2 regions of the Pectobacterium quasiaquaticum genome follow, and region 2 is predicted to be linked to the other one. Evidence: predicted binding sites of a transcription regulator. Region 2 holds the regulator's gene; the other holds the start of a gene.

The links. The regulator ArgR, encoded in region 2, controls arginine synthesis, uptake and breakdown. The targets are predictions, from matches to a motif close to ANTGAATAAAAATACANT.
Positions count from the first base shown of each region.
Region 1: a site for ArgR is predicted at 13,562-13,579, ahead of argA (amino-acid N-acetyltransferase). Genes of this name have one in related genera too.

Region 1 covers NZ_CP065177.1:3,386,275-3,401,987, reverse strand. The annotation lists gene IG609_RS15555 (prepilin-type N-terminal cleavage/methylation domain-containing protein) at 1-100, shown strand, start outside; gene recC (exodeoxyribonuclease V subunit gamma) at 137-3,535, shown strand; gene ptrA (pitrilysin) at 3,632-6,568, shown strand; gene recB (exodeoxyribonuclease V subunit beta) at 6,565-10,146, shown strand; gene recD (exodeoxyribonuclease V subunit alpha) at 10,143-12,026, shown strand; gene argA (amino-acid N-acetyltransferase) at 12,204-13,547, opposite strand; gene amiC (N-acetylmuramoyl-L-alanine amidase AmiC) at 13,806-15,050, shown strand; tRNA gene IG609_RS15520 (tRNA-Met) at 15,265-15,341, opposite strand; tRNA gene IG609_RS15515 (tRNA-Met) at 15,399-15,475, opposite strand; tRNA gene IG609_RS15510 (tRNA-Met) at 15,533-15,609, opposite strand.
Region 2 covers NZ_CP065177.1:601,657-617,369, forward strand. The annotation lists gene IG609_RS02820 (type 1 glutamine amidotransferase domain-containing protein) at 84-848, opposite strand; gene IG609_RS02825 (LysR family transcriptional regulator) at 1,030-1,932, shown strand; gene IG609_RS02830 (YebF family protein) at 1,954-2,313, opposite strand; gene IG609_RS02835 (hypothetical protein) at 2,598-3,395, opposite strand; gene IG609_RS02840 (ISAs1 family transposase) at 3,476-4,600, shown strand; gene IG609_RS02845 (hypothetical protein) at 4,716-4,919, opposite strand; tRNA gene IG609_RS02850 (tRNA-Ile) at 4,981-5,056, opposite strand; gene mug (G/U mismatch-specific DNA glycosylase) at 5,197-5,700, shown strand; gene rpoD (RNA polymerase sigma factor RpoD) at 5,798-7,636, opposite strand; gene dnaG (DNA primase) at 7,790-9,547, opposite strand; gene rpsU (30S ribosomal protein S21) at 9,702-9,917, opposite strand; gene tsaD (tRNA (adenosine(37)-N6)-threonylcarbamoyltransferase complex transferase subunit TsaD) at 10,146-11,159, shown strand; gene argR (transcriptional regulator ArgR) at 11,233-11,703, opposite strand; gene mdh (malate dehydrogenase) at 12,172-13,110, shown strand; gene IG609_RS02890 (helix-turn-helix domain-containing protein) at 13,181-13,444, opposite strand; gene IG609_RS02895 (DNA-binding protein) at 13,632-14,018, shown strand; gene IG609_RS02900 (DNA-binding protein) at 14,291-14,665, shown strand; gene ispB (octaprenyl diphosphate synthase) at 14,744-15,713, opposite strand, start outside.

The DNA of each region.
Region 1 (15,713 bases), 1.7 Mb from region 2:
AATGGCAAGAGTCATGACGCCACGCCGCTATCAGGCTACACTAAACCGTTGGTTTTGCCTGTCATCGCCTGTTGGGCAGGCATACTTGGGTAAACTATGAACTATAAATCGTAAGCCGCGGCGAGCAGGAGCCAGAATGTTTAGAATCTATCACTCTAATCAGTTAGATATCTTGAAAAGACTGATGGTTGAGCTGATAAAACGTCAGCCGCTTGCGGATCCCTTCCAGCAGGAAGTGATTTTAGTTCAAAGCCCGGGGATGGCGCAGTGGCTGCAAATTGAACTGGCTGGACACTTCGGGATTGCTGCCAATATTCAATTCCCGCTGCCCGGTGTTTTTTTGTGGAATATGTGTCGCCATGTGCTGCCGGATATTCCAAAAGAAAGTGCCTTCAGCAAGGATGCGATGACGTGGAAGCTTATGCATTTGCTGCCCGATTTGTTGGCTCAGCCTGATTTTGCGGCCCTTAACCACTATTTGCAGGATGACGATAACCAGCGCAAGCTGCATCAGCTTGCTGGACGCGTAGCGGATCTTTTCGATCAATATCTGATTTATCGCCCGGAATGGATCAAGGCATGGCAAGAAGGGAAACAGGTTGACGATCTTGGTGGTAACCAGCTGTGGCAGTCCGCGCTGTGGCGCGCTCTGGTAGATTACACGCGTGAACTGGCGCAGCCCGAATGGCACCATGCGATTCTGTATCAACGCTTTATTACTGCGTTAGAACAGGCAAAAACGTGCCCGAAAGGCCTGCCGCCACGCGTTTTTATCTGCGGTATTTCGGCGTTACCCCCCATCTATTTACAGGCGTTGAACGCGCTGGCGCGTCATATTGATGTGCACCTGCTATTTACCAATCCTTGTCGCCATTACTGGAGTGACATTCAGGATTATAAATTTCTGGCGAAGCTAAAAGCCCGCAACCGCCGCTTACATCGCTTTGATGGCAAACAGACTGATGAAACCCGCCCGCTCTTTCGCGATCCTTCACAGGCAGAAGCATTGTTCAACGACGACGGTAAACAGTCGATTAATAATCCGCTGCTGGCATCGTGGGGAAAGCTGGGGCGCGATAACCTGTATCTACTGGCTGATTTGGATAGCGTGCAGGAGATCGACGCTTTTGTTGAGTCGGATGGCGAAAATCTGCTGCAAACCTTGCAGCGCGACATTCTTGAGCTGGAAGACCACGCGGTAGTGGCCGTCAGTCACGAAACGCAGAACACCAGCATGCAAAAACGCCTGCTGGCTCTCGACGATCGTTCGATCGATTTCCACGCTTGCCATAGCCCGCAGCGTGAAGTGGAAGTGCTTCACGATCGGCTGCTGGCCATGATGGCTGACGATCCTGAACTGATGCCGCGTGATGTCATTGTGATGATGGCAGATATCGACAGCTATACGCCGTTTATTCAGGCGGTGTTTGGCAACGCGCCAGATAACCGCTACCTGCCTTTTGCCATCTCCGATCAGCGTGCGCGACATGTGCATCCCGCCTTGCAGGCGGTAATCAGCCTGCTGGATTTACCGACGAGCCGTTTTACGGCGGAACAGGTTTTGGCATTGCTTGAAGTGCCTGCGTTGGCCGCGCGTTTCGGTATTCAGGAAGAAGGACTACGGCGTCTGCGTCTGTGGGTGGTGGAATCCGGTGTGCGCTGGGGACTGGATGACGACAACGTGCGCGATCTGATGCTGCCGCCAACAGGGCAACATACGTGGCGTTTCGGCCTGACGAGAATGCTGCTGGGCTATGCGATGGACAGTCAGGCCGGCGATTGGCAGGGCGTACTGCCTTATGATGAATCCAGCGGCCTGATTGCCGAACTGGCCGGTCAACTGGCCGAACTGCTGATGCAGATCCATCACTGGCGTCAGCGCCTATCTCAGCCGCGCGTACTTGTCGACTGGCTACCGTTATGTCGAGAGCTGATCGAAACCTTCTTTGACGCTGACAGTGAGACCGAAGCGGCGCTGGCGTTAGTTGAAAAACAGTGGCAGTACGTGATTGGTATGGGCACGATGGCGCATTATCCGCAACAGGTGCCAATCTCCCGGTTACGTGATGAACTGTCGCGGCGTCTCGATCAGGAGCGGCTCAGCCAGCGTTTTCTTGCTGGTTCGATCAATTTTTGTACGCTGATGCCGATGCGTTCCATTCCGTTCAAGGTCGTGTGTTTGTTGGGCATGAATGACGGCGTTTATCCTCGAACGCTGCCACCGCTCGGGTTCGATCTGATGGGGCGGAAAATCAAGCGCGGCGATCGTAGCCGACGTGATGATGACCGCTATCTGTTTCTTGAGGCGCTTCTGTCGGCGCAGCACAAACTCTATATCAGCTATATCGGGCGCTCAATTCAGGATAATACGCGCCGCTATCCTTCCGTATTGGTCAGCGAACTGACGGAATATATCGCGCAAAGTTACGTTCTGCCGGGCGATGAAGCGCTGGATATCGATAGCAGCGCGGAGCGCGTGGTGAAGCACCTTTGCCGCGAACATAGCCGTATGCCTTTTGATGCGAATAACTTCCTGTCTGCACCGCAGCCGTTGAGTTTTGCGGCCGAGTGGCTGGCGGCGGCGAACCGAAAAGGGGAAGCTCAGCCTGATTTCGATCGCGAAGCGCTGTCCGCAAGAGCGAGTGATAGGGATGTCAGCCTGGACGATTTGAAGCGTTTTTATCGTCATCCTGTGCGAGCCTTTTTTCAACTGCGGCTTGGTGTGAGTTTCATGCTGCACAGCGATGAGCTGTTGGATGAAGAGCCCTTTGTGGTTGATAGTCTTAACCGCTATCAATTGAATAGCGAGTTGCTTAATACCTTGATTAATGAAGGCGATACGGAAAAACTGTATCGCCGTGCCAGAGCCGCGGGTGAGTTGCCCTATGGTGCGTTCGGCGAAATTTACTGGCAGGAACAGCAGCAGGAGATGGCGCAGTTGGCTGCGCGTGTGCGTGATGAATTAACGCCGTCGCTGTCGGTGAGTCGGGAAGTGGATATTCTCCTCGACGGTGTACGCGTCAGCGGCTGGCTGAATCAGGTGCAGCCGGATGGTTTGCTGCGCTGGCGTCCCGGCACGCTTTCGATGAAGGATGGCATTACGCTGTGGTTGGAGCATCTGGCCTACTGTGCAACGGGCGGGCAGGGTGAAAGTCGACTGTATGGGCGGGAAGAGACGGCGTGGCGCTTTGCTGTCTTGTCGGAATTGCAGGCCAGAGAACATTTATCTGTCATGCTGGATGGCTATCGTCAAGGAATGAGCAAGCCGCTGTTATTGCTCAATAAAGCGGGGAGTGCCTGGCTGGCTGAATGTTATGATCGCGAAAGCGATAGCCTGCGGTCGGATGAGGAGGCGCAGAACAAAGCGCGCGCCCGTTTACTGCAAGCCTGGCAGGGCAACATGGGAATGCGGGGTGAAGGGGAGGATTATTACCTGCAACGTATTATCCGTGAGTTGGATGAAAAGCGAATGAATGAGGTGATTGAAGCGGCGCAAATCTGGCTACTGCCACCGTTCCGCTCTAATCTGGCGTGATGAGTTTGTTTTGGGTAATGCCCGAGTCGATTTCGAGGTGCGAGAAGATAACGCACTGCAACGTGAAAAGTGATGGATATGAGGTTGGAGAATTGCATGCGTAAACAGTGGGTCTGGATTACCGGGTGGTTTCTTTTATTCACATTCTGGCTTCCGGCGAGTTGGGCTGAGACGGGCTGGCAGCCGCTGGCTCAGACGATTCGAAAAAGCGAAAAAGATCCGCGGCACTATCAGGCGATCAAACTGGATAATGGAATGACCGTTCTGCTGGTTTCCGATCCGCAGGCACCCAAATCGCTGGCATCACTGGCGCTGCCTATTGGCTCGCTGGACGACCCCAATAATCAACTGGGATTAGCGCATTACCTCGAACACATGGTGCTGATGGGATCGAAACGTTACCCAGAACCAGAAGCGCTGTCAGAGTTTTTGAAAAAGCATGGCGGTAGCCACAATGCCAGCACGGCGTCTTATCGCACGGCGTTTTATCTGGAAGTGGAAAATGATGCGCTGCGGCCCGCCGTCGATCGGATGGCGGATGCGATTGCGGAACCGCTGCTCGACCCGGTGAATGCCGATCGCGAACGTAACGCGGTCAATGCGGAATTAACGATGGCGCGTTCGCGTGACGGTCACCGCATGGCGCAGGTGGGAGCAGAGACGCTGAACCCAGCGCACCCGAGCGCGCGTTTTTCGGGGGGCAATCTTGAAACCCTGAGCGATAAACCCAGCAGTAAACTGCATGATGAGCTGGTGAAGTTCTATCAGCAATACTACTCAGCCAACCTGATGAAAGGGGTGATTTACAGCAATCAACCTCTGCCTGAACTGGCGAAACTGGCGGTTGATACCTTCGGGCGTATTCCCAATCACAACGCCAGCGTCCCTGCTGTTACCGTTCCTGTGGCGACGGAAAAGCAGCGTGGCGTAATGATTCACTATGTTCCTGCTCAGCCGAGAAAACAGCTGCGCATTGAGTTTCGCGTCAGCGATATTAGCCAGGAATTTCGCAGCAAGACGGATACCTACATAAGCTATCTGATCGGCAACCGCAGTCAGAATACGCTCTCTGACTGGTTGCAAAAGGAAGGGCTGGTTGAGTCTATCGGGGCGGGTTCTTCGCCGATCATCGACCGTAATGGCGGCATGTTCGCTATTTCAGCCTCGCTGACCGATAAAGGTCTAGCACAGCGTGATGAAGTGATCGCTGCAATATTCCGTTACCTGCAACAAATCCGCACAGAAGGGATTCAGCAGCGCTATTTTGATGAGATCGCGCATGTCCTGGATCTGGATTTCCGCTATCCGTCCATCAGCCGTGATATGGACTACATCGAATGGCTGGTGGATACCATGCTGAGCGTGCCGGTCGAACATACTCTGGATGCGCAGTATGTCGCCGATCGCTACGATCCGAAAGCTATCGCCGCACGACTGGACGAGATGACGCCGCAGAATGCGCGCGTCTGGGTCATCAGCCCGAATGAGCCGCATAATAAAGTGGCCTATTTTGTCGATGCGCCGTACGAGATGAATAAAATCCCGTCAGCCACATTTGCAAAATGGAAAACGCTGGGGCAGAAAATGTCACTGTCGTTGCCGACGATCAACCCCTATATCCCGGATGATTTCTCCCTGATCAAAGCCGATAAGGCGATCGCTAAACCGACACTTCTGCTGAATCAGCCGGGGCTGCGCGTGCTTTATATGCCAAGCCACTACTTCGCTGATGAGCCGAAAGCGGAAATCACGCTGTTCCTGCGTAATCAGGAAGCGCGCAGTACCGCCCGTAATCAGGTACTGTTTGCGTTAAACGATTATCTGGCAGGTCTGGCGCTGGATGAACTCAGCTATCAGGCTTCGATCGGCGGCATCAGTTTCTCCACCCGCAGCAATGATGGTCTGGTGATTAGCGCCAATGGTTATACCCAACATTTGCCACGATTGCTGCTGACGTTGGCGGATGGCTACGCCTCCTTTACCTCGACGGAAGCACAGTTGGAGCAGGCAAAGTCCTGGTACATACAGCAATTGGATGCGGTAGAGAAATCAAAAGCCTTTGAACAGGCGTTACAGCCGGTTCAGGCGATATCGCAATTGCCTTACTTTGAGCGCGCAGAACGTCGTAGCCTGCTGAAGGATATCCGTTTACAGGACGTGGTTAACTACCGTAAAGACCTGCTGCAAAAAGCCACGCCGGAAATGCTGGTCGTCGGCAATCTGGCACCAGAACGAGTTACCGAGCTGGCGAATATGCTGAAGGCGCATCTGAAGGCTGGTGGCGAGAATCTGTCGCGTAGCGATGATGTCAAAGTCAGTAAGCCGCAGCTTGCTAATCTGCAACGCCCGGGCAGCAGCACGGATTCTGCGTTAGCAGCAGTGTATGTACCGACGGGGTATTCGGAAACGGAAAGCATGGCGTATAGCTCGGTGCTGGGGCAGATCGTTCAGCCTTGGTTCTACAGCCAACTGAGAACGGAAGAGCAACTGGGTTACGCGGTGTTTGCCTTCCCAACGACGATCGGCCGACAGATGGGCATTGCCTTCCTGCTGCAAAGCAACAGCAAACAGCCTGCTTATCTGTATCAGCGCTATGAAGATTTTTACCTGAAAGCGCAAAAACGACTGCGTGAAATGAGTGAAGAAGAGTTCACGCAGTATAAGCAAGGCGTGATGAATGAACTGAATCAGCGCCCGCAAACCTTAGGTGAAGAGGCTAGCCGACTGCGTAAAGATCTGGATCAGGAAAACTTTGCTTTTGACTCGCGTGAGAAACTGCTCGAACAAATCAAACCGCTGACGGTCACGCAACTGGCAGACTTCTTCCAGAAAGCGCTGAAGCCTGAAGGGCTGGCGATTCTGTCGCAGGTGTCCGGTAGCCATCATGGTAAAGCGGACTATGCCGCACCGAAGGGATGGCACACCTACGCGGATGCGTCTTCATTGCAGAAAACGTTACCGCGTGAGAAAGCGCCTACGATGATCCCTGCGCCAGCAGCATCGACAGCGGTCGGTAAGGTTTCAGCAGAATGAAAAATGCCGCGCCGCAATCATTAGACGTTATGACGTTGCCGCTCCTCGGGGAGCGGTTGATTGAGGCGTCGGCCGGAACGGGGAAAACCTATACGCTGGCTGCGCTTTACCTGCGCCTGCTGCTGGGGCTGGGGAAACAAGCCGCGTATCCACGTCCACTACTGGTCGAGGAAATTCTGGTTGTGACCTTTACGGAGGCGGCGACCGAAGAATTGCGGGAGCGTATTCGTGCCAGAATTCACGCGTTGCGCATCGCCTGCCTGCGTAAAAGCGCGCAGGGTGAAGAAGCAGATAAGCCTAAAGATACGTCGCTAGCGCAGCTGCTGGCGGAGATTTCGGATCACCGCGATGCGGCCGACGTATTGCTGGCGGCCGAACGCCAAATGGATGAAGCGGCGATCTACACGATCCACGGCTTCTGCCAGCGTATGCTCAGTACCAATGCGTTTGAATCCGGCGTGCTTTTCGAACAGGTGCTGATAGAAGATGAACAGCCGCTGCGCCGCCAGGCCTGTGCCGACTTTTGGCGTCGTTATTGCTATCCGTTGCCAGTAGAGGTCGCACGTATTGTCGGTCTGGAGTGGAAAGGGCCGGAAAACCTGCTGGCCGATCTGGCTCCCTATCTGCACGGTGAAGCGCCTGTGTTTCGCTTGCCGCCAGAAGAGGGCGAAACGTTGCAGAGCCGCCATGAGAAGATCGTGGCGACGATCGACGCGTACAAACAACGCTGGCTGGCGTCAGCCGCGGACCTGGAAGTGTTGATTAGTGCTTCTGGCGTCGATAAACGCAGCTACAGCAGTAAGCATCTTCCCAACTGGCTACAGAAAGTCACGCTGTGGGCAGAGCAGCCGACGCTGGATTACCAACTGCCGAAAGATCTGGTGAGATTTGCCCAGCAAACGCTAATCGAGAAAACGAAGAAAGGCGAACCGCCTGTTCATACTCTCTTTGAGGAGACCGAACGGCTGCTTGAAGCGCCGCTGTCGCTGCGCGATTTAGTCATTGTTCGCGCGCTGTCGGCGATCCGCGAGTCGGTGAGTGAGGAAAAACGGCAGCGAGCAGAGCTTGGGTTTGACGATTTGCTGAGTCGTTTGGATGTTGCGTTGCAACAGCCTGGCGGGGAACAGCTTGCCAGCGCCATTCGCGAACGTTATCCGGTGGCGATGATCGATGAATTTCAGGATACCGACCCCCAACAGTACCGTATTTTCCGAACGCTGTACGTCGGGCAGTCGCAGTGTGGGCTGCTGCTGATCGGTGACCCTAAGCAGGCTATTTATGCGTTTCGCGGTGCGGATATTTTTACCTATATGCACGCACGCGGAGAAGTGGCCGCGCATTATACGCTGGGTACGAACTGGCGCTCGTCGCACCAGATGGTACGCGGCGTTAACCGCTTGTTTGAACGTCTGGAAAATCCTTTTATTTTCCAAAATATCCCTTTTCTGCCAGTCAAGCCTGCTGAGTCCAAGCGCGGTTTGGTGTTTGAGGTTGCGGGGCAGCCTCAGCCTGCGCTGCAATTCTGGCTAACGGGTTCAGAACCGATTGGCGTAGGTGATTATCAACAGCAGATGGCGCGTCAGTGTGCGGCGCAGATTCGTGACTGGCTGGCTGCCAGTCAGCGCAATGAAGCCTGGCTGGTTACTGATGACTCCCGCCGTTTGGTCAGGGCATCTGACATGAGTGTGCTGGTGCGTAGCCGGCGTGAAGCCTCGCTGATTCGTGACGCGCTGAGCCGTTTGTCCATTCCCTCTGTATATCTGTCCAATCGCGACAGCGTATTCAGCACGCCGGAAGCCAGCGATATGTTGTGGCTGTTGCAGGCGGTGCTGGCACCGGAACAGGAGCGCACGTTACGCAGTGCGATGGCGACGGCTCTGATGGGGCTGGATGCTGAACAGGTTGATGCATTAGGGCAAAGCGAAGCCGCATGGGATGCGTTGGTCGATGAATTTGCAGGCTACCGTGCTCTGTGGCGTCAGCGTGGCGTGCTGCCGATGCTGCGGGCGTTGATGAGTCAACATCAACTGGCGGAGAACCTTCTAGCGAGTGCGGAGGGCGAACGCCGGATTACCGATATTTTGCACATCGGTGAATTATTGCAGGATGCCTCGGCAACGCTTGATAGCGAACATGCGCTGGTACGCTGGCTATCACAACAGATTGTCCAACCTAATCCGCAGGCAGAGAATCAGCAGCTACGTTTGGAAAGCGATCGTCACCTGGTGCAGATCGTGACGATCCATAAATCGAAAGGGCTCGAATACCCGCTGGTGTGGCTGCCTTTCATCAGTAACTTCCGCGTGCAGGATCAGGGAATTTATCACGATCGCGAGAGCTATCAGGCCGTGTTGGATCTGCAAAATAATGAAGAAAGCCAGACCCTGGCAGAAGAAGAGAGGCTGGCAGAAGATTTACGTTTGCTGTATGTCGCGCTGACCCGTTCTATCTACCACTGTAGCGTGGGCGTCGCGCCGGTTCAGCGGTCGCGTAAGAAAGATGGCAGCAGCGATATGCACCAGAGCGCGCTGGGCTATTTACTCCAGCGCGGTAAAGAAGCCGAGGCTGCCACGTTAGTCAACGAGCTGGAAGGCATGGTTGGCGACGGTATCGCATTAACACCGCTACAGGCAACGGAAGAACAGCGTTGGCAGCCGGATAGACCGGAATTGGCAGAGCTGCGGGCTCGCTACATCGAACGTCAGTTGCGCGACGGCTGGCGAGTAACGAGCTATTCGGGGCTTCAGCATCAGGGCTCTGCAAGCGCACAAGATCTGGTGCCGCGTCTGGATATCGAAGCGATAGGCGAGCGTCAGGAAGCGGACGAAACCCAACTGACCCCGCATACGTTCCCGCGCGGCGCGAGTCCGGGAACGTTTTTGCATAGCCTGTTTGAAACGCTGGATTTCACTCAGCCCGTTGAGGATGACTGGCTGGCCGAGCAGTTACAGCTACAGGGATTTGAAGCGCACTGGCATCCGGTATTGAAGACGTGGATGGATACGCTGTTGCATACGTCGCTTAACGAGCAAGGGATTATGCTGTCATCGCTGGATAACGCAGATAAGCAGGCCGAATTACAGTTCTATATACCGATTGATGCGCCAATACAGGCGGCGCAGCTCGATCGGTTGGCAAAGAATCACGATCCGCTATCTGCGCGGTGTCCGGCGCTCTCTTTTCAGCAGGTTAAAGGCATGCTGAAAGGGTTTATCGATCTGGTGTTCCGCTGGGAAGGGCGTTATTACCTGCTGGACTATAAGTCCAACTGGCTCGGCCCTGATGCCAGCGCGTACACTCAAACGGCCATGATGCAGTCGATGGCCGAACATCGCTATGACTTGCAATACCAGCTCTACACGCTGGCTTTGCACCGCTATCTGCGTCACCGGATTGCGGATTATGACTATGAGCGCCATTTTGGCGGGGTGTTTTATCTGTTTTTACGCGGCGTTGAAGTGTCTCACCCCGGCAATGGCATCTTTGCCTGTCGTCCCTCTGCTGAATTTGTTTTTGGGCTGGATGCGCTCTTTAAGGGAAAGACGCCTGACGATGCTGATACAGGAATTCCCTCATGATTGTGTTACTTGAAACGGCACTGGCGCGGCGGTTACTGCGCCCGCTGGATGTTCAGTTCGCCAGAATGCTGGCGGATGAGACAACGCCCGATCTGCTGTTGACCGCGGCCTGCCTGAGTGCACATTCGGGCGCGGGGCACGTGTGTTTGCCGCTGGAGAACTTGCAGGCGCAGACGCTGTTTGACGGCCGCGAGCCTGAGCTGGCACAACAGCTACTCACGGAGGCAGGGCTAAACACGGTTGCCGCATGGCGGCAGCGCTTACTGGCGTCCGATGCCGTCAGCGACGGAAGCCAGCCGACGCCGTTGGTGTTGCAAGGAGAAAAGCTGTACTTACAGCGTAGCTGGCAGAGTGAAGGCCGCGTGGCGCGGTTTATCGCCAGCGAGCGCGATACAGTCCTCGTCGATGAACCCGCGATCCGAGCGGTTCTTGATCGGCTGTTTCCTGACGTGGGCGAAGAGGTTAACTGGCAGAAGGTCGCTGCGGCTGTCGCCTTGACGCGCCGCATTGCGGTGATTTCCGGCGGGCCGGGAACGGGGAAAACCACGACGGTGGCCAAATTGCTGGCGGCGCTAATTGAGCTGAATACGGGAGAGACGTTACGTATTCAACTGGCTGCGCCGACTGGGAAAGCGGCTGCGCGGCTCACGGAGTCGCTAGGGCAGGCTCTGCACCGTCTAGCGGTGGATCCTTTGTTGCGGGATGCGTTTCCGCAGGAAGCGACAACCCTGCATCGGCTTTTGGGGGCGGTGACAGACAGTCAGCGCCTGCGTCACCATCAGGACAACCCGCTACATTTGGATGTGCTGATTGTGGATGAGGCGTCGATGGTCGATCTGCCGATGATGGCGAATGTGATCGCTGCGCTTCCGCCACACGCCAGAATTATCTTTCTGGGTGACCGCGATCAACTGGCGTCCGTCGAGGCGGGGGCGGTGTTGGGCGATATCTGTCGTTTTGCCGAGGTTGGCTATAGCCGCGCGCGGGCGCAGCAATTGCAGCGGCTGACGGGTTGTAAGCTGGATGAAAGTGGTCCTGAAGGACAGACGACGGTCAGTGACAGTATCTGTCTATTGCGCCGGAGCTACCGTTTCGATCCGCATTCCGGTATTGGCCAACTGGCGCTGGCGGTGAACGACGGTGATGACGCTCGTGTGCGTTCTGTGTTAAACGGCGAGTTTGCCGATATTACCTGTAGCCCGTTAACCGCGGCTGAGGAGTATCAGGCCATGCTGGCACAGTGTGTCGAAGGGTATCGTGATTATCTACAGCTTGTGGCGGCGGGAGCCACGCCGGACGCTGTGCTGCTTGCTTTCCAGCGCTATCGCCAACTGTGCGCATTGCGCGAAGGGTCATTTGGCGTAGCAGGGCTGAATCAGCGCATTGAGCAGGCTTTGCATCAGGCTGGGCTGATTCAGCGTAGCCGTAATCCGCTTAACCGCTGGTATCTCGGCCGACCGGTCATGATTGAACGTAACGATGCCGCATTAGGCCTGTTCAATGGGGATATCGGTATCGCCATGATGGGAGGAAGCGGTGAGCTGCGCGTATTTTTCCCGTTGCCAAATGGCGAAACCAAAGACGTTACGCCAAGCCGTCTGCCGCCGCATGACACCGCCTATGCGATGACAGTGCATAAATCGCAGGGATCGGAGTTTGATCATACGGCGCTGGTGCTGCCGAACCACTATTTACCGGTGCTGACGCGGGAGCTGGTGTATACCGCCATCACGCGTGCGCGCCAGCGTTTGTCACTCTATACCGATGTCCGCATTCTCTGCCGGGCGGTGAAAACGCCAACGCAGCGCTATAGCGGCTTGGAAGAGAGAATTAGCGCATTAATGGTGCGCTCTTCTGCTAGTAAGATGCCATTCAGTTAGGGAAGTACGATACGCTGCGGGTGTGAATTGCGTTGACAAATTGGCATGATATCCCTGTCTGATGGCTTATTGAAATGAACAACGTGAGCGGTGAGTTTGGCAAGCGGCCATAAGCGGATAAAAATAGCGTAGCCGATTTTGCGATCGGCCACGAGAAGTGTTATCGAGTGGAATAACTCAGAGATCCAGCACCAGAATCTTCGAGCGACGCTGGTAGTTATACAGCGCCTGCTTTTTCTTCGGCAGCATTTCCACTTCGGCGGGTAAAAAGCCGCGTTCCTGGAACCAGTGGATGCTGTGCGTCGTCAGTACAAACAGCTTTTTCAGACCCTGCTGACGTGCCTGAGCGGCAACGCGTAGTAACAGCATATCGCCGCGTGATGAGCTGCGGTAATCTGGGTGAACCGCGACGCAGGCCATTTCGCCAATGCTCTCTTCTGGAAACGGATAAAGCGCGGCGCAGGCGATAGTCAGGTTATCGCGTACCACGACAGTAAATTTGTCGATCTCCATTTCCAACTGCTCGCGCGAGCGTCTGACCAGAATGCCTTGCTCTTCCAGCGGGCGAATCAGCTCCAGAATACCGCCAATGTCATTGATGGTCGCACGGCGAACCTGCTCGGCGCTTTCCATCACGATCTGCGTACCGATTCCGTCGCGTGAGAACAGTTCCTGCAACAGCGCACCGTCGTCCTGATAGCTGATCAGGTGGCTGCGGCGCACACCGCTACGGCAGGCTTTGACCGCGCCGCGCAGGAACCGGACCGTACCCGAATGGTAATCACCAGCCTGTTCCAGTGCATCAATACGCTGCTGCGCATCGTCGGGGAACAGCTCGGAAATGATGTTGCCTTCTTCATTGGTCACGCCCTGCGAGGAGCAGAAACCGATCATCTTTTCCGCTTTCAGCTTAATAGCGAGCTGGGTTGCAACCTCTTCCGAGGTTAAATTGAAACTTTCACCGGTGACTGAAACCGCAACCGGGCCGAGCAGCACAATCGCGCCGCTATTCAACTGGCGGTGAACCGCTTCTTCATCAATACGACGAATACGGCCACTGTGGCAGTAGTCCACGCCGTCATCCACGCCAAGCGGCTGCGCGATAATAAAATTACCGCTGACGACATTAATGTGGGCACCTTGCAGGGGCGTGTTGTTCAGGCTCATCGACAGCCGAGCGGTGATATCCAACTGCAGCATTCCCGCCGCCTGTTTGACCAGCTCCAGCGTGGCGCTGTCGGTGATACGGGTGTTTTTATGGTAGTGAGGCTCATAGTGATGCGTTGTCAGGTTGGCGTCGATCTGGGGGCGAGCACCATAAACCACCACCAGCTTGATCCCCAGACTGTGTAGCAGCCCGATATCATTTACGATGCTAGAGAAGTTGGCATGTTCAATGGCTTCGCCACCTAACATGATGACAAACGTTTTGCCACGGTGGGCATTGATATAGGGAACTGAATGGCGGAAGCCCTGAACCAGTTCTGTACTCCGTTCCTTCACTACGAGCCCTCTTTGCATTTTTATTCGTAATTTCTGTATTTTTATTCTTTATGACGTAAAAGGCAAGAGGAAGTATTAACCAGAAAAGCGAGGTTAATGCTTCAAATTTATGATATCCGCCTGTTATAAGGCCTCCACAGGATTTTTGCATGACAGCGTGGAGCAGATTCGTTAAAGTTTTTGACAATTTTTACCTTTATTCATTTTTAATGACCTATCCAGTGCATTGGCAACACAACGGCACAGGATAGCGCACAGCAATCAGATCGGAGTGGCATGTCTCATTCGAATCATCGTTTGACTCGACGGCGTCTATTACAAACCGCAGCAGCAACCTGGCTGTTAAGCGTAAGTGGTGTAGGGATAGCGGCGACGACACAGGTCGTTGCCGTGCGCGTCTGGCCGTCTTCTTCCTATACCCGCGTCACGCTGGAATCCAATCACCCGCTGAAATATAAACAGTTTAGTCTGAGTAATCCTGAACGCATCGTGGTGGATATCGAAAATGTTCATCTGAACAGCGTGCTGAAGGAGATCGCCAGCCAGTTTAAGCCAGATAACGACGCCCTGATTAAAGAAGCGCGTATCGGCCAGTTTGATAAAACCACGGTGCGCTTGGTGTTGGAGCTCAAGCAGCAGGCGACGACCAAGGTCTTTACGCTGGGGCCAGTGGCCGAGTTCAAACACCGACTGGTGCTGGATTTGTATCCTGCCGCAGGGCGCTACGATAACGAAGACGATCCGCTGCTGGCGCTGTTGGAGGATTACAACAAAGGCGATCTGGAACGTACGCTGCCGGCAGAAGCGCCTAAAGCGGGGAAAGCCGGACGGGATCGTCCGCTAATTATCATGCTCGACCCCGGTCACGGCGGTGAAGATCCCGGCGCGATTGGCAAGAATAAAACGCGCGAGAAAGACATCGTGCTGCAAATCGCTCGCCGCTTGCGCAAGCTGATCGACAACGAATCCAACATGAAAGCCTATATGACGCGCAATGAAGATGTATTCATTCCGCTGCGCGTAAGGGTGGCGAAAGCGCGCAAGCAGCGTGCCGATCTGTTTATTTCTATTCATGCTGATGCGTTTACCAATCGATCGGCAAGAGGATCGTCGGTTTTTGCCCTCTCGAAAAAAGGGGCAACCAGCACCGCTGCCAGATTTCTGGCAGAGACCCAGAACGAATCGGATTTGATCGGTGGCGTGAGCATGAGTGGCGACCGCTATCTGGATCACACCATGTTCGATCTGGTGCAGACCGTGACGATTGGCGATAGCCTGAAATTTGGTAAAGAGATCCTGACCCGGCTGGGCAAGGTGAATCGTCTGCACAAAAACAGCGTCGATCAGGCCGGGTTTGCAGTACTGAAAGCCCCAGATATCCCCTCTGTTCTGGTTGAGACGGCCTTTATCAGTAATCTGGAAGAAGAGCGTAAGCTGCGCACTAGCCATTTCCAGCAGCAAATTGCGGAATCCATTTTTGCAGGCATTAAAGCCTACTTTGCCAGTCAGGCTGAGCGGTAGTTGATGTTGCAGATATAGAACGCACGATGACCGCGCCTAGCTGGCGCGGTTCAGAGGGAATGAGGTCTGGGGCATGGTACGTAGAAGCAGATAGTACGTAGAAACAGATAGTTCGTAGAAGCAGATAGTATGTAGAAACAGATAATGCGTAGAAAACAAAAAAGCACCTGTTAAGGTGCTTTATCGCGCAGTTCTTAATTTAAAGAACCTTAATTGGTTGCGGGGGCCGGATTCGAACCGACGACCTTCGGGTTATGAGCCCGACGAGCTACCAGGCTGCTCCACCCCGCGTCCGTAATGACTTATTTTTACTGCTTTCACATCTCTTGATGGACGACTCACACCAATTGGTTGCGGGGGCCGGATTCGAACCGACGACCTTCGGGTTATGAGCCCGACGAGCTACCAGGCTGCTCCACCCCGCGTCCGTAATGACTTATTTTTACTGCTTTCACATCTCTTGATGGACGACTCACACCAATTGGTTGCGGGGGCCGGATTCGAACCGACGACCTTCGGGTTATGAGCCCGACGAGCTACCAGGCTGCTCCACCCCGCGTCCGTGGATGCGCACTATACTCGTCATGAACATTGATGCAACCTATTTCTGTAAAAAACGCAGCATTGGGTTGTTGGGTGATTAATTTATCATCGAGTGGGTTG
Region 2 (15,713 bases):
CGAGTCACGGCATCTTTGCGTGCGGGTATGATTCGCGCCGACAGGCGTTAGGTGTTTTCCCCTAACGCCTGCTGATACGGTAATTACGCTTTCGCTTTCAGTGCTTTGACGACGGCTTCGCCCAGCGCTTGAGCAGATGCCGGGTTTTGGCCGGTGATCAGTCGCCCATCAACGACGACTTTATTTTCAAAGATTGGGGCTTCTTCAAATGTTGCGCCATCTTTTTTCAGTGCCGCTTCAAGTTCAAACGGAACGATCTTGTCGTAATTACGGGACACTTCTTCTTCCGCGGTAAAGCCGGTAAGGCGACGGCCTTTAATCAACAGTTCACCATTGCTGAGCTTCACATTCAGCAAGCCTGCCGGACCGTGGCAAACGGCACTGATGATGTCATTTTTCTCGTACATGGTACGCACGATGTTGATCAACTCAGGATTGTTGACGAAATCCCACATTGGTCCATGTCCTCCAACCAGCAGGATCGCGCTATATTTCGCGGGATCAACCTTTGCCAGCGGGATTGAATTAGCCAGTTTGTTGCGGTGTTCCGGGTTAGTCCAGAAATCCAGACTTGCCCGATCTTTGAGATCGAATCCGTCAAACGGAGGCATCCCGCCTTTGGGGCTCGCAATATCGTAATCCAGCCCAGCTTTGTCAAAAACCTCGACCGGATGAGTGAGTTCTGGGAACCAGAAACCGCCAACGAGATCGGGGGTTTTTTTATCCAGACTGGAGACGACGATTAATACCTTCTCTTCTTTCAAATTGGCCTGAGCGAAAACAGGGGAGGCTGCGGCAAACACAGCCATCGCGGCGATAAGACCAGCACAGCGCTTGATAATTGACATAAAAAACTCCTTTCAGCAGGTGGTGATGGTCGCCACTATATCCGTGATAATTGGCTGAAAACAGACGGTAAAAACGGAACGTATTGTTTAAAAAATCGATGTAATCACTTTATATTGCCGTGATAAATTATCGTAAAATGCGTTTTATGATCCCTGTGTTGCATGACGATGAGGAACCCTGATGGGGCAATCCGATAGTTTTGATGGACTGGCAGAATTTCTGGCGATAGCGAAACGCTTGAGCATTCGCAAAGCCGCGCTCGATCTGGGTAAGACGCCGGGAGCGGTGAGCCTGTCGCTCCAGAAACTGGAGCATCGCCTCGGCGTGCTGCTTTTCCACCGCACGACGCGCAAGATGGCATTGACGGAAGCGGGGGAAGAGCTGCTGCTGAGAATCGGGCCTGCGGCACACGTTATCGCAACAGGTTTTGAAGATGTGGCTCAATCGGCAAAAAAACCATCGGGGACGTTGAAGCTGATCGTCGAGCGATTAGCATTGCCCCATGTTATCGAGCCGCTCATCCCTGCATTTCGTCAGGCGTGGCCGAATTTGAATATCGATATCACGGTGAGTAATCGTCACGATAACTTCGTCTCTGAAGGCTATGACGCTGGTATCATGATCGGTTCATACATCGAACAGGATATGATTGCCGTGCGGCTTTCCCCGCCATTCAAGTGGGCGGTATTTGGTTCGCCGGACTATTTCAAAGCGAATGGTAAGCCTAAAGCGACGCACGATCTGGTGCATCACGAATGTATTCGCTTTCGTCGCCCTGAAAAGGGGGATATTTATCGATGGGAGTTTGTCGAAAATAAAGAAACTGTAAGAGTTGAGCCAACTGGTACCATTACCGTGAACGATGGCGAACTCATGCGTAGCCTCGCGGTCAGGAGCGTTGGGCTTATTTACTCATCCACGTTCCATACTTCACGCGAGCTGGCAAACGGCACGCTGGAAGCCGCGTTACTCGATCTCTCACCCGGAAATGACGGCCTCTTTCTTTATTTCTCAAGAGCTGCGAGGAATCAACCCAAATTGCGCGCGTTTATCGACGTGTGTTCGCAGATAATTAAGACGTGAATGTGTGGGCTAATTCATCCGTTAGTTTTTCGACGCATACTCAACTGAACCTGTTTTACATTCGTACATGGCAAACAGCGAGTGTGTTTTCTGTGGACCGGAGACGGTGAATGCCAGGAGGTAAACCTCGGGGTTGGATAACGTAGATGAATCGGCTTTATCAAAAGCAATCACTGGTGTTGCGGTACCGAGGTGTTCGGGTTGGAACTTAACCCAGCGTGGAATGCGGAGTGTCAGGAAATCGTGCTTCACATAGTCGATGGCTTGCTCATACGTCACCTCCAGACAGGATGGGCCGCTATGCTTGAAGTAATAATTGTAGCCCGCTAAGGCACTAGCTGCCGCCAGCACGCAACAGATCGTCTTGGTTTTCCATTCCATCCCGCTTCTTCCTGATAAACATAAACCGACGCCCAAAAATAAAGGAGCTGCGCTATTAACGCAACTCCTTGAATTTGGTGGCCCCTGCTGGACTAGCGTTGCGGTTGGGGGGTACTAGTTTAGTGAATGAGTCACCATTCACTTTTAACCGGATGGTAATTATGCAAAATTATTTACAGGGGTTGCGTTAGATCAGAATAAAGCAGCCTCAACGTGCAGCATCAATAGCCTTTTATACCCAATATTTCTGATATAGATTTCAATTTTTTGTCATTGCCTGTCTTCTACTTCTCAAGAATCTTCATCAACATTTCATGAAATTCAGGGTCATCACCTTCCCTCAATGCAATCTCTGGTAAGAGATACGGAGCTGGGCACCAACTGACTTCATCTTCATTACGCAATGGATGAGGAAATAAAGGAGCCCCATTTTTGAAGGAAGCAAGGAGCTCTTCAACTGCTAATTTCTTGCCATCCAGGGTCATACATTCTTGGCACTGCTTGTCAGAGCAAATCACCTTCACCTTAGTAGAGTCTTTAAGCTGAGCACTTCGTAATGCCGTATAGATTCTTCCCAGGTCCTGGACAAGCTTTTCAGATAGGTAGGTATCACAGAAGAGAATCAAGGCATCTCTTGCTTCACTATGCTTGTAGGAATATGGTTGAGTGAATTCAAACAGCACCATCCATAACTCTTTGCCTTGCCTATCCTTCAGATAAGGGTCAGGCAATAGCCCAAACCTTGAGAATGTGGGGACTACATCCTTCAAAAAGTCTTCTTTGGTTAAGGCATATGGTTCTTCTTGGACATACTCGGTCTTAACAAGCTCACCAGTAGCAATTTTCTTTAGATTAATGTCAATCTTCTGCCGAATGTCATCTATGGTCTTTGACCATTGTTCATGTGTTGGGTTTTCACCTTCTGGCAGGTATCGTTGAATTACCCATTCAGCAGTGAGATAGTGATCTTCAGCAGTAAACTCTTCAGGATACTTACTCTCTAGATACAGTTTCTTTTCTTCAAGCTCAGAATCAGACCAGCGCCGAAATACTTCCTGCTTCCCTAGGCAGGGTAAGATCACGAATGTTTTTTAGACAATTTCCGATGATTGACTCGAAGAGATGGCTATGATCTGATAGCGCTTTTCTCCGCGAGCCGCCCATGAGCTTTGATACCTTTACGCACTATTTTTCCGATATTCAGGAACCACGTCAGTCAGCGAAAATTTCCTATCCGCTCATCGACATACTCTTTTTAACCTTATGCGCCGTCATCGCCGGTTGCGACGGATGGGAAGACATCGAGGATTTTGGCGAGGCCCGGCTTGACTGGCTGCAATCTCACGGCTTCTTTACTCTTGGGCTTCCCGTTCATGACACCATTGCACGCGTTATTTCACAGATAGACGCCGCACAGCTCCAGCGCAGTTTTATCCAATGGGTACAGTCCGTTAGCATCAAAACAGACGGGAAAGTCGTGGCTATCGATGGAAAAACGGTTCGTCGCTCATATAACCGGGATAGCCGCCGTTCAGCTATCCATATGGTCAGTGCCTTCGCCACCGCCAATGGCGTAGTCATGGGGCAGGTGAAAACGGATAGTAAATCCAATGAGATAACAGCAATACCGGAGCTTTTGTCCTTACTGGAACTAAAAGGCTGTCTGGTCACGCTGGATGCGATGGGATGTCAGAAAAAAATAGCGGAAGCCATTGTGGCCAAAGAGGCGGATTATCTGCTGGCAGTGAAAGGCAATCATCCGGTATTGCATGAGGCGCTGAAACAGGCGCTGCGGCCTCCCTTGCAACAAATCAGTAATGAAAATATTGTGATTGAACAGGGGCATGGTCGAACAGAATGTCGGGAATACCATGTACTGGACGCATCGGAACTGAAAGAGGGTGTTGCGGAATGGCCCCAGTTAAACACGATAGGGGTGGCTGTAAGCTATCGCATTGAAAAAAATAAAAAAGAGTCATTGGAATACCGCTATTACATCAGTTCGGCAAAATTGAGTAATGAAGAGTTTGCGGCGGCAGTGCGCGGGCATTGGCGCATAGAAAACCAGTTACACTGGGTGCTGGATGTGGCGATGAGAGAAGATGCAATCGCGATCTATCGGGGTAATGCTGCGGAGAATCTGGCGAGTATCCGCCATATCAGTTTGAACATGATAAGGCAGGAGAAAGGGAAGAAGGCGAGCGTACCTCGTAAACGGCGAATGGCGGCAATGAAAATGGACTATCTTGAAGCGATATTGCTGGCGGGACTGGGTATGAACAAATAATAAGCGTTCATGCTCTCGCCCTGCTTCCCTAGGCCCATTGCTTTCTTTATTTTGCTGAAGAGTCCCATGCAGTTCACTCGGTAAGTTCATATGATTTTTATTGAAAGGTAAGCAGTCACTGTCGGCGATATTTTTCCATAACTGCTTTATGCCCTTCTTCTGGAGTCCATTCAATAGGAACAGCTATGCAGTGAGCAAGTTCATTGCCTCTTGCTTCACCTTTAAGTTGTAAGCGATAGCCAAGGCCTGACAGCTCTTCTTTGTTGATAGGAGAAATAATTTGCCCGTCAAGGTTGCCACCAATGAATTCAATATTCATGTCTGCCATTCTTGAGCTCTCTAAGAAAAAAAGCCACTACAATGAGTGGCTTTTAGGTGTTTGGTGGCCCCTGCTGGACTTGAACCAGCGACCAAGCGATTATGAGTCGCCTGCTCTAACCACTGAGCTAAGGGGCCGAATGGGCGATGATTATACGGTAATATGCGGGGGGAGGTCTATAGCCTATCTGCTGGGTGGTGGTTTTATACTCAAGATAGCTTGTTGTTATTCTTATCAGAATTTACGATGGCTGTAGTCAACGGAAGTAGGGAAAGACATGATTACCGATATTCTGGCCATGAATCTTCAGGTTGTTTTCTGCGGCATCAATCCCGGGCTGTCGACGGCCCATTATGGTTATCACTTCGCTAATCCCAGTAATCGCTTCTGGAAAGTGATTTATCAGGCAGGTTTTACCGAGCGGTTGCTGACGCCTGCGGAAGAACAGCATCTGCTGGACACCGGATGCGGCATCACCATGCTGGTGGAGCGCCCAACGGTTGAAGCCACCGAACTGGGGCGAGACGAGCTGCTGCAAGGTGGCAACGCGATTGTCGAGAAGATGACGCACTATCAGCCGCGTGCGCTGGCGGTGTTAGGGAAGCAGGCGTTCAGTCAGGCGTTTGGTATCAAGAAGGTTTCGTGGGGGCGTCAGGAGCAGCATATTGGCGAGACGCAGGTTTGGGTACTGCCGAACCCTAGCGGACTGAACCGTGCGACGCTGGAGTCGCTGGTGGCGTCGTATCAGGAACTGTATCAGGCATTGCAGAATAAGGCGTGAAACCAATCTGAGCGTTTTGACGGGCAAAAAATAACCCCGGCAGACCGGGGTTATTTATCATGTAGTTATCTGGAGTGTGGATTAGCTGAGGAATGAATTAATCATCCAGGAAGCTACGCAGCACTTCGGAACGGCTTGGGTGGCGCAGTTTACGCAGCGCTTTCGCTTCGATCTGACGAATACGTTCACGCGTAACGTCAAACTGTTTGCCCACTTCTTCCAGCGTATGGTCGGTGTTCATATCGATACCGAAACGCATGCGCAGGACTTTCGCTTCACGTGCGGTCAGGCCAGCCAGTACGTCGTGTGTCGCAGAACGCAGGCTTTCCGACGTGGCGGAATCCAGCGGCAGCTCCAGCGTCGTATCTTCAATGAAATCGCCCAAATGTGAATCTTCATCATCACCAATCGGGGTTTCCATTGAAATCGGCTCTTTCGCGATTTTCAGCACTTTACGGATTTTGTCTTCCGGCATCAGCATACGCTCAGCCAGCTCTTCCGGCGTTGGCTCGCGGCCCATTTCCTGCAACATCTGACGAGAGATACGATTTAGTTTGTTGATCGTCTCAATCATGTGCACCGGAATGCGGATGGTACGCGCCTGATCGGCGATAGAACGGGTGATCGCCTGACGGATCCACCAGGTCGCATAGGTCGAGAATTTGTAGCCACGGCGATATTCAAACTTATCTACCGCTTTCATCAGACCGATGTTGCCTTCCTGAATCAGGTCGAGGAACTGCAAACCACGGTTGGTGTATTTCTTCGCGATAGAAATAACCAGACGCAGGTTAGCTTCCACCATTTCTTTCTTGGCACGACGCGCTTTCGCTTCACCAATCGACATACGGCGGTTGATGTCTTTCACCTGCTCGATCGTCAGGCCAGTTTCTTCTTCGATCTGCTGCAGTTTTTGTAGGCTGCGGGTGACGTCTTCTTCAACATCATTCAGCTTTTCAGACCATGGCTTGCCCATGGCGACTGCTGCGGCAAACCAGGTGTTGTTGGTTTCATTGCCAGTGAACATCGTGACGAAGTTTTTCTTCGGCATTTTGCACTGTTCAACACACAACTTAATGATCAAACGTTCCTGAGTACGAACGCGATCCATCATGGAACGCATGCTGTTAACCAGGAAATCAAACTGTTTTGGCACCAGACGGAACTGTTTGAAGACTTCTGACAGATTCAGGATTTCCTGTGCTGCCAATGCATGGCTACGGCCGTGAGCTTTGATAACCTGACGGGTCGTTTCATATTGCTCACGCAGCTCGGTGAACTTCTCACGCGCCAGCTCAGGATCGATGCTGTTGTCGTCCTCTTCTTCCTCTTCGTCTTCTTTTTCCTCATCGTCATCGTCCATTTCTTCGCTCGAAAGCTCGGAACCAACGTGAGTCGCGGTAGGCGCAATGTCCTCTTCCGCATTAGGATCGACGAAGCCAGTGATCAGGTCGGACAGGCGGCTTTCGCCCGCTTCGACGCGGTCATACTGCTCCAGCAGGTAAGTAATAGCTTCAGGATACTCGGCAACAGAGCACTGAACCTGGTTGATACCGTCTTCGATACGTTTGGCGATATCGATCTCGCCCTCACGCGTCAACAGCTCAACGGTACCCATTTCACGCATGTACATGCGAACCGGATCGGTGGTGCGACCAATTTCCGATTCGACACTGGATAGAACCTGCGCAGCAGCCTCTGCCGCATCTTCATCGGCATCATTGGTGTTTTCGGCCAGCAACAGATCGTCTGCATCCGGTGCTTCTTCCATCACCTGGATGCCCATGTCGTTAATCATCTGGATGATATCTTCGATCTGATCCGAGTCGATGATATCTTCCGGCAGATGGTCATTGACCTCAGCATAGGTCAGGTAGCCTTGCTCCTTACCACGGGTGACAAGCAGCTTCAGCTGTGACTGCGGGTTTTGCTCCATAAGACGGTATCCACACTTCAGAGTATTTGGGTTGGTGTCGGTCAGCGTAGTTCGCTAACAATAGCATTAGGGGTATTTTTCTTATCGCCGCGCCCCTGTAGCGGCTCTTTGCAGGGCTCAACCCTGCTATTTATCGGCAATTAAGCCTCTGTATCAGTGTTTTCTGGTCAACGCCAGTTGCAACGACCAAAGCTCTTTTTTTTCTTTGGCGTTGAGCCCATTCGGATTTGTCCTGTCACGGGCAATCAAAATTTCTAATCGCTGGTTCAATAACTGATCGTAGAGCTCTGCCAGACTAATTCTGAACTTCTCTTCGAGCTCTTCATCTACGATCATATGGTTCCATACCGCGATGGTTTCAAGTTGTTTATAGTATTTGCTGTCGCGATATTGTTCTAACAGCAGAGCCATACTCATCCTCGGGCTGGCGTTACAGGTTTTCACCAAGTCCTGAAACAGCGATAAACCTGGGACTTTGTCTTGCTCAACACCTTCCAACGCAAGGTCAGGCACCTCTGCCGCCAGTCTTGGGTTTTGCACTAAGAGTCCTATAAGTATACGCATAGTTGTGACTTTTAGTTGCGGCGTCTGGTAAGACTGCTCCAGCTCTGCGGCTTTGGGCAGCAGCCGATCCAACTGGCTGTCGTCCAAAATACCCAGCTTGTTGCCAAGCTGCTGGCGTAGGTAAAGCCGCTGTGTTTCTCCCGGCACCTGGCCAATCAATGGCATAGCGAGAATACCGAGTTTGGTTCGACCGTCAGCAGAACTCATATCCACCTGCTGTTGCAGCGTCTCAAACAGAAACTGCGACAGCGGCAATGCTTGTACCATACGCTGCTCAAAGGCGGCTTTGCCTTCTTTACGTACCAGCGTGTCGGGATCTTCACCGTCTGGCAGGAACATAAAACGTAGCTGGCGACCATCGTTCAAATAGGGTAGCGCAGTTTCCAACGCACGCCATGCCGCTTCACGTCCGGCACGGTCTCCGTCGTAACAACATACCACCTGGTCTGTGGCGCGGAAGAGTAACTGAATGTGCTCAGCTGTGGTGGAAGTACCCAGCGATGCCACCGCATAATCAATACCAAACTGCGCCAGCGCCACCACATCCATATAACCTTCAACAACCAAGAGTCGTTTGAGATCTTTATGGCTTTGCTGTGCTTCATACAGACCGTACAGCTGGCGACCTTTATGGAAAATGCCCGTTTCTGGTGAGTTCAGATACTTCGGCGTATCGTTACCTAACACACGTCCGCCGAAGGCAATCACTCTTCCCCGTTTGTCACGGATGGGGAACATCACTCGCTCGCGAAAGCGGTCGTACGTTCTGCCCTGGTCGTTAGTCACCAGCATACCGGCATCGTTCAATACGTTGCGATCGCTACCTTCACCAAACCGCTTGAGAACGTTATCCCAGCCGGATGGGGCGAAGCCAATTGCAAAATGGCTGATCACCTCTGCACTTAAACCACGCTGTTGCAGATACTGCAACGCAGGAACTCCGACAGAATGTTGCAGTGCTTGCTGATAAAACGAGCTGATGTGTCCCATCAACTCGTACTGATTATGTCGTTGGTGAATTTCTTGTTTAGTTGGGCCTGTGCCAGTTTCATAAGGCACTTCCAGACCATGCATCGTAGCCAGTTCTTCAATGGTTTCAACGAATTCGAGACGATCGTAATTCATTAAAAAGTCTATGGCAGTGCCGTGTGCGCCACAGCCAAAACAGTGATAGAACTGTTTGTCACCGTTTACGGTGAATGAGGGGGTTTTCTCGTGATGGAACGGGCAGCACGCATGATAGTTTTTGCCCTGCTTTTTCAGTTTGACGCGCGCATCAATGAGATCGACGATGTCGGTGCGAGCCAGCAGGTCATTAATAAATACGCGTGGGATTCGTCCAGCCATAAGCCCCTAGTGTATATCTTTCTGTAAGATGATTACATTGGATATAGCTTATAAACGACAACAAGCCGCGCTTCCTTTCGGAAAGCACGGCCTTACGTATGCAACTGCTAAGTCTGCGGATTAATCACGCGTTGGAGGGAAACCCTCCTGAAAATTAATACAGACGAGTGCGGCGTGCGTTTTCTCGAGCCAATTTCTTTGCGTGACGTTTCACTGCAGAAGCTTTAGCGCGCTTGCGTTCTGTCGTTGGTTTTTCATAAAACTCACGACGACGAACTTCAGCCAGAACGCCTGCTTTTTCACAGGAACGTTTGAAGCGACGCAGAGCTACGTCGAACGGCTCGTTTTCACGTACTTTAATTACCGGCATGTGCCTCTCACCTCAATAAATTCGGTTTGCCGCTGGCCTTGTGCCAGCCTTTTCAAAATGGTGCGGAATTCTACTGCAAACGTGACGTCTTTGTAAAGCATTGCGGTGATCATAAAACGCCCAACCACGGCCAGCGCAGAAATCAGGCTGCTTATGGTAGACTATCCGCAGTTTGAAGCAAGCGGCATTTAACGCGTGCTCGTATCATCATCAAAGTTAGGAACAGCAATGCGCGTATTGGGTATCGAAACATCCTGTGATGAAACCGGTGTGGCCATTTATGACACGGAAACCGGTTTGCTCGCCAATCAGTTATACAGCCAGGTCAAATTACATGCCGATTACGGCGGCGTAGTGCCTGAGCTCGCCTCACGCGATCACGTGCGTAAAACGGTTCCGTTGATTCAGGCGGCGCTGTGTGAAGCTGGGCTACAGGCTGACGATATCGATGGTGTGGCTTACACCGCAGGCCCAGGTTTGATTGGCGCGCTATTGGTGGGTGCAACGATCGGTAGGTCGTTGGCATTCGCCTGGGGTGTCCCGGCGATTCCTGTGCACCATATGGAAGGGCATTTGCTGGCGCCGATGCTGGAAGATAATCCGCCAGCGTTTCCTTTCGTAGCACTGCTGGTTTCTGGTGGTCATACGCAGCTCATCAGCGTGACAGGCATTGGTGAGTACCGTTTGCTGGGCGAGTCGATTGATGACGCGGCGGGTGAAGCGTTTGATAAAACGGCAAAATTACTGGGATTAGATTATCCCGGTGGGCCAATGTTGTCGAAAATGGCGCAGGCGGGGAATTCCCAACACTTTACGTTTCCGCGCCCGATGACAGACCGGCCGGGGTTGGATTTTAGCTTTTCTGGGCTAAAAACGTTTGCTGCCAATACGATTCGTAGCAACGGTGATGACGATCAAACGCGTGCCGATATTGCTCGTGCGTTTGAAGACGCCGTCGTAGATACGCTGGCGATAAAATGTCGTCGTGCGTTGGATGAGACGGGCTTTAAACGACTGGTCATGGCGGGGGGGGTGAGTGCAAACCGGACGTTGCGCCAGCGCTTAGGTGAAGTGATGGCGAAACGCGGTGGTGAAGTGTTTTATGCACGCCCCGAATTCTGTACAGATAACGGTGCGATGATTGCTTATGCGGGCAGTGTACGTCTGGTTCATGGCGCGAGCCAGACGCTGGGCGTATCCGTTCGGCCACGTTGGCCGTTGGCTGAATTGCCTGCGGTGTGAGTGTTCGAGCGATAACCACTACGTGTAGATAACTGCTTTACACGTAGTGAAGAAAGCGTAGCAAAAAAGCGCATTACAGCTCTTGTTCGAATAGAACCAGAATCGCTTCGTAAAGCTGTTTGACGCTGAAGCCTCTTGCTGGGGTGGTAAAGATAGTATCATCCCCCGCGATGGTGCCGAGAATGCCTTCTGACTTACCTAATGAGTCCAGCAGGCGAGCAATGAGCTGCGCAGCGCCAGGGCTGGTATGGATCACGACGACGGCATCATTGTAATCCACGTCCAGTACAAGGTTCTTCAGCGGGCTGGACGTCGTCGGGACGCCAAGTTCAGCAGGGAGACAATACACCATCTCCATTTTGGCATTGCGAGTGCGCACGGCGCCAAATTTCGTTAGCATGCGTGACACCTTGGATTGGTTGATGTTTTCAAATCCGTCGTCTTGCAATGCCTGAACAATTTCACTTTGAGAACTGAACTTCTCTTCTTTTAACAGCGCCTTGAACGCTTTAACGAGGTCTTCTTGTTTTGTCGAATTTCGCATTCTGCACCGGATTAATTGTTATGGTTAATCTTCCTATTATGCAGTTGTGTGAATTTTTATGCAATTAAATTGCGTATAATTCCAATCCATTTCACCAGATATGCGTTAGTCGCTGTTTTCAAAAAAAATCGACTCTCGGGTAGTCCGAAAAATGCGTCCTGCGTCACATAAAAGTAAATCAAATGTTATCAGAATGATGTTGTTTGGACGCCACCGATCGGTGTAATGTAGCGCACAGGTTAATTGCACGTGAATGAACACCGCGTTATAGCTCAATAGCTTATTAACTTTACTTACCTTTTAAACGAATGGTTGTTTTTGATTTATTATTAGAGACATAGCGTATTTTTGTCTCTCATACAATTTGTGGAGAGATAAGTAGGTTGCTCGTATTCCCATTTTTATATTCTGTTTATAACCAAATGAATTCACGGCACTTTTTTATTTTACGATAATAAGGAGTTTAGGATGAAAGTTGCAGTTCTCGGAGCAGCAGGTGGTATCGGTCAGGCACTCGCACTCCTCCTCAAAACCCAGCTTCCTTCAGGTTCAGAACTATCCCTTTACGATATCGCTCCGGTCACGCCGGGGGTTGCCGTCGATCTGAGCCATATTCCTACAGCCGTGAAGATCAAAGGTTATAGCGGTGAAGATGCTAAACCAGCGCTTGTTGGTGCAGATATCGTGCTGATCTCCGCGGGTGTGGCACGTAAACCTGGTATGGATCGTTCCGATCTGTTCAACGTCAATGCTGGCATTGTGCGTAATCTGGTTGAGCAAATTGCGGTTACTTGCCCGAAAGCCTGTATCGGTATCATCACCAACCCGGTGAATACAACCGTTGCCATCGCAGCAGAAGTGCTGAAAAAAGCTGGCGTATATGACAAAAACAAACTGTTCGGCGTCACCACGCTGGATATCATCCGTTCCAACACGTTCGTTGCTGAGCTGAAAGGCAAACAGCCGCAGGACATTAATGTGCCGGTTATCGGTGGACACTCTGGTGTGACGATTCTGCCACTGCTGTCTCAGGTTCCTGGTATCAGCTTCAGCGAGCAGGAAGTGGCCGATCTGACCAAGCGTATTCAGAATGCGGGTACTGAGGTTGTTGAAGCCAAAGCGGGTGGCGGATCGGCAACGCTGTCTATGGGTCAGGCAGCTGCGCGTTTTGGTCTGTCTCTGGTTCGTGCGCTGCAAGGTGAAAACGGTGTGGTTGAATGTGCATACGTTGAAAGTGATGGCAAATATGCCCGCTTCTTCGCTCAGCCGATTCTGTTAGGTAAAGACGGCGTCGCCGAGCGTAAAGACATCGGCACATTAAGTGCTTTTGAGCAAAATGCGCTTAGCAGCATGCTGGATACGCTGAATCAGGATATTGAGTTAGGCGAGACATTCATCAAGAATTAATCATTGAGATGTTTCTAATACGTGACGTTGAATAAAAAGCCGGAGATGTCCATCTCCGGCTTTTCTTTTTTTAATCGGGGCGGATGAGTTTTTTTCTGTCGATAAGCTCATTAGTTTCTGGATTGTAGTACCGGCTGGGCCAAATCTCTGATGGGTGAATACCCAGCGCATCGGCAATAAGCCACTCCCCTTTGGGCCAAGGGCGTGATAGTGCATTAGCTAGTGTAGATGAGCTTAATCCGGCCGCTCGCGATACCGCCGCCAGCGTCGTGTTTTTCTTGCGCAGTGCAGCAATGATATCAGCGGGATGCCAGTCTTGTTTCCTTAAAATCATAATCCTTCCCTTATTTGCTATAAGACGACTATAGATTAGTGGTATAAATAACGGATGTTAGTTATATGCCGAACTAACATGACATTATTATTTGGAAATAATATAGCATTAATTTTCCTTAAAATTCTCAATTAATTTCCAAATAGTCGCGTTTTTGTTAGGGATGGCACTATCAGGATGAAAGGCAATGAAAAAAGAGTGGTTTGCTACCAGCGAATTGGTTGGAGTCGGCGGCCTTCCGAAATCAAGACAAGGATTAAATAAACGCGCCCGCGAGGATGGATGGGAGAAGCGTCGCCGTAGAGGCGTCCAGGGAAGAGGGGTGGAATACTCAATTCACAGCTTGCCGGATACGGTAAAAAAATCCCTATTACTCGAAATCGAGCCTTCCGCCTACTCGGCGAAACAGCCTGCGGCACTGGCCGTATGGATGCAGATCTATCAACAACTATCTGAAAAAGAAAGAAATGAGTTAATCGCTTATATTTTGCGAGTCGGGGTCTCTACCACGCTGAGCCAGTTAGGCATTACACCGTCGGATGAGGAACCTATCTCATCGATGGTGATTGACTGATTCGCTACTGGCGATCTTTTTGAACGTTAATCATCAGCGATTTGAACGTTAATCATCAGCGATGAAAAGGAACCTGTGCTTTCTTTTGCTTTATAGTCCGTTATGTTGCCGCGGTGGTTGGGTATCACGCTGGATTTCATCATTTCTTCTATTATTTAGGTGTACTGGTAACATGTAAGAGTTAGCGGTTTAGGTAACAATAGTCTATTATATGGAAACTTTTGGGCGAGTTGACGTAATGCCTGTTCAAAACAAACAAGGGAGTGACGAGTATGGACAAAGAGTGGTTTGCAACAAGTGAGCTGGTTGGCGTAGGTGGTTTGCCGAAATCACCGCAGGGGCTGAACAAACGGGCGCGTGACGACGGTTGGGAAAAGCGCAGGCGGAAAGGGGTTCAAGGGCGTGGTGTCGAATACTCTATTCGCAGTTTGCCAAACGAGGTCAGGAACTCCCTACTGGTAAAGGAAAATCCTCCAACCGAGTATTATCGTATAGATAATGAGCCTACCCTGCTGTCATCGTGGGTGCATATCTTCCATCAACTTTCCGTTGATGAACGAAGTCGGCTGATTAATTTCATCTTGCGTGAAGGGACAATAGCGATGCTGTCTCGGCTGGATGATGTCACACTCGACCAGACTGCCTAAGTCTGGCGAACGAGTAGCGCTGCAAGACAGCGCTACTTATGAATCAACGATCTTATCAGATAAGAACCTTACACCACGTTAGAAATCGCGCTGTACGGCTAAGTGAGCAAGGCCTTCGAGCGCCATACGGTGTGGCGTTTCCGGCAGCAGTTGTAGTGCGCTAATCGCCTTATCTGCCTCTTCTTCGGCACGCTGACGCGTATAATCAAGTGAACCACATTGCTGCATGGCGGCAAGAACCGGTCCCAGCAGATGACGCCCGTTTCCTTCTTCAATCGCCTTGCGAATCATCGAACGTTGTTCTGCATTACCATGACGCATCGCATGCAGCAGCGGCAGTGTTGGCTTGCCTTCATTGAGGTCATCGCCCGTGTTTTTACCCAGCGTTTTGCCGTCCGCGCTGTAGTCGAGCAGATCGTCAATTAACTGGAACGCAGTGCCCAAGTAGCGGCCATAGTCCTGAAGCGCTTTTTCTTGCTCTGGCGTTGCGCCGGCAAGAATGGATGAAGATTGCGCTGCTGCTTCAAATAAACGCGCTGTTTTACTGTAAATGACGCGCATGTAGCTTTCTTCAGTGATATCTGGGTCGTTGCAGTTCATTAGCTGCAAGACTTCGCCTTCAGCAATCACGTTCACTGCCTCTGACATCAGCGCTAGCACACGTAACGATTCGAGGCTGGTCATCATCTGGAAGGCGCGAGTATAGATGAAATCCCCAACCAACACGCTTGCTGCGTTGCCAAAGGCGGCATTTGCTGTCGCTTTACCCCGACGCATGTCGGACTCGTCTACCACATCATCATGTAGCAGCGTTGCGGTGTGGATAAATTCGATCAGTGCGGCGACAGTGACATGCTTATCACCGGTATAGTCGAGGGCTCTGGCTGCAAGTACAGCAATCATCGGGCGTATACGTTTTCCACCACCGCTGATGATGTAATGTCCAAGCTGGTTTATCAAAACGACGTCGGAATTCAGTTGTTCAAGAATGACGTTATTAACAGCCGCCATATCCTGTGCAGTCAATGCTGTAATTTGTTCTAGATTC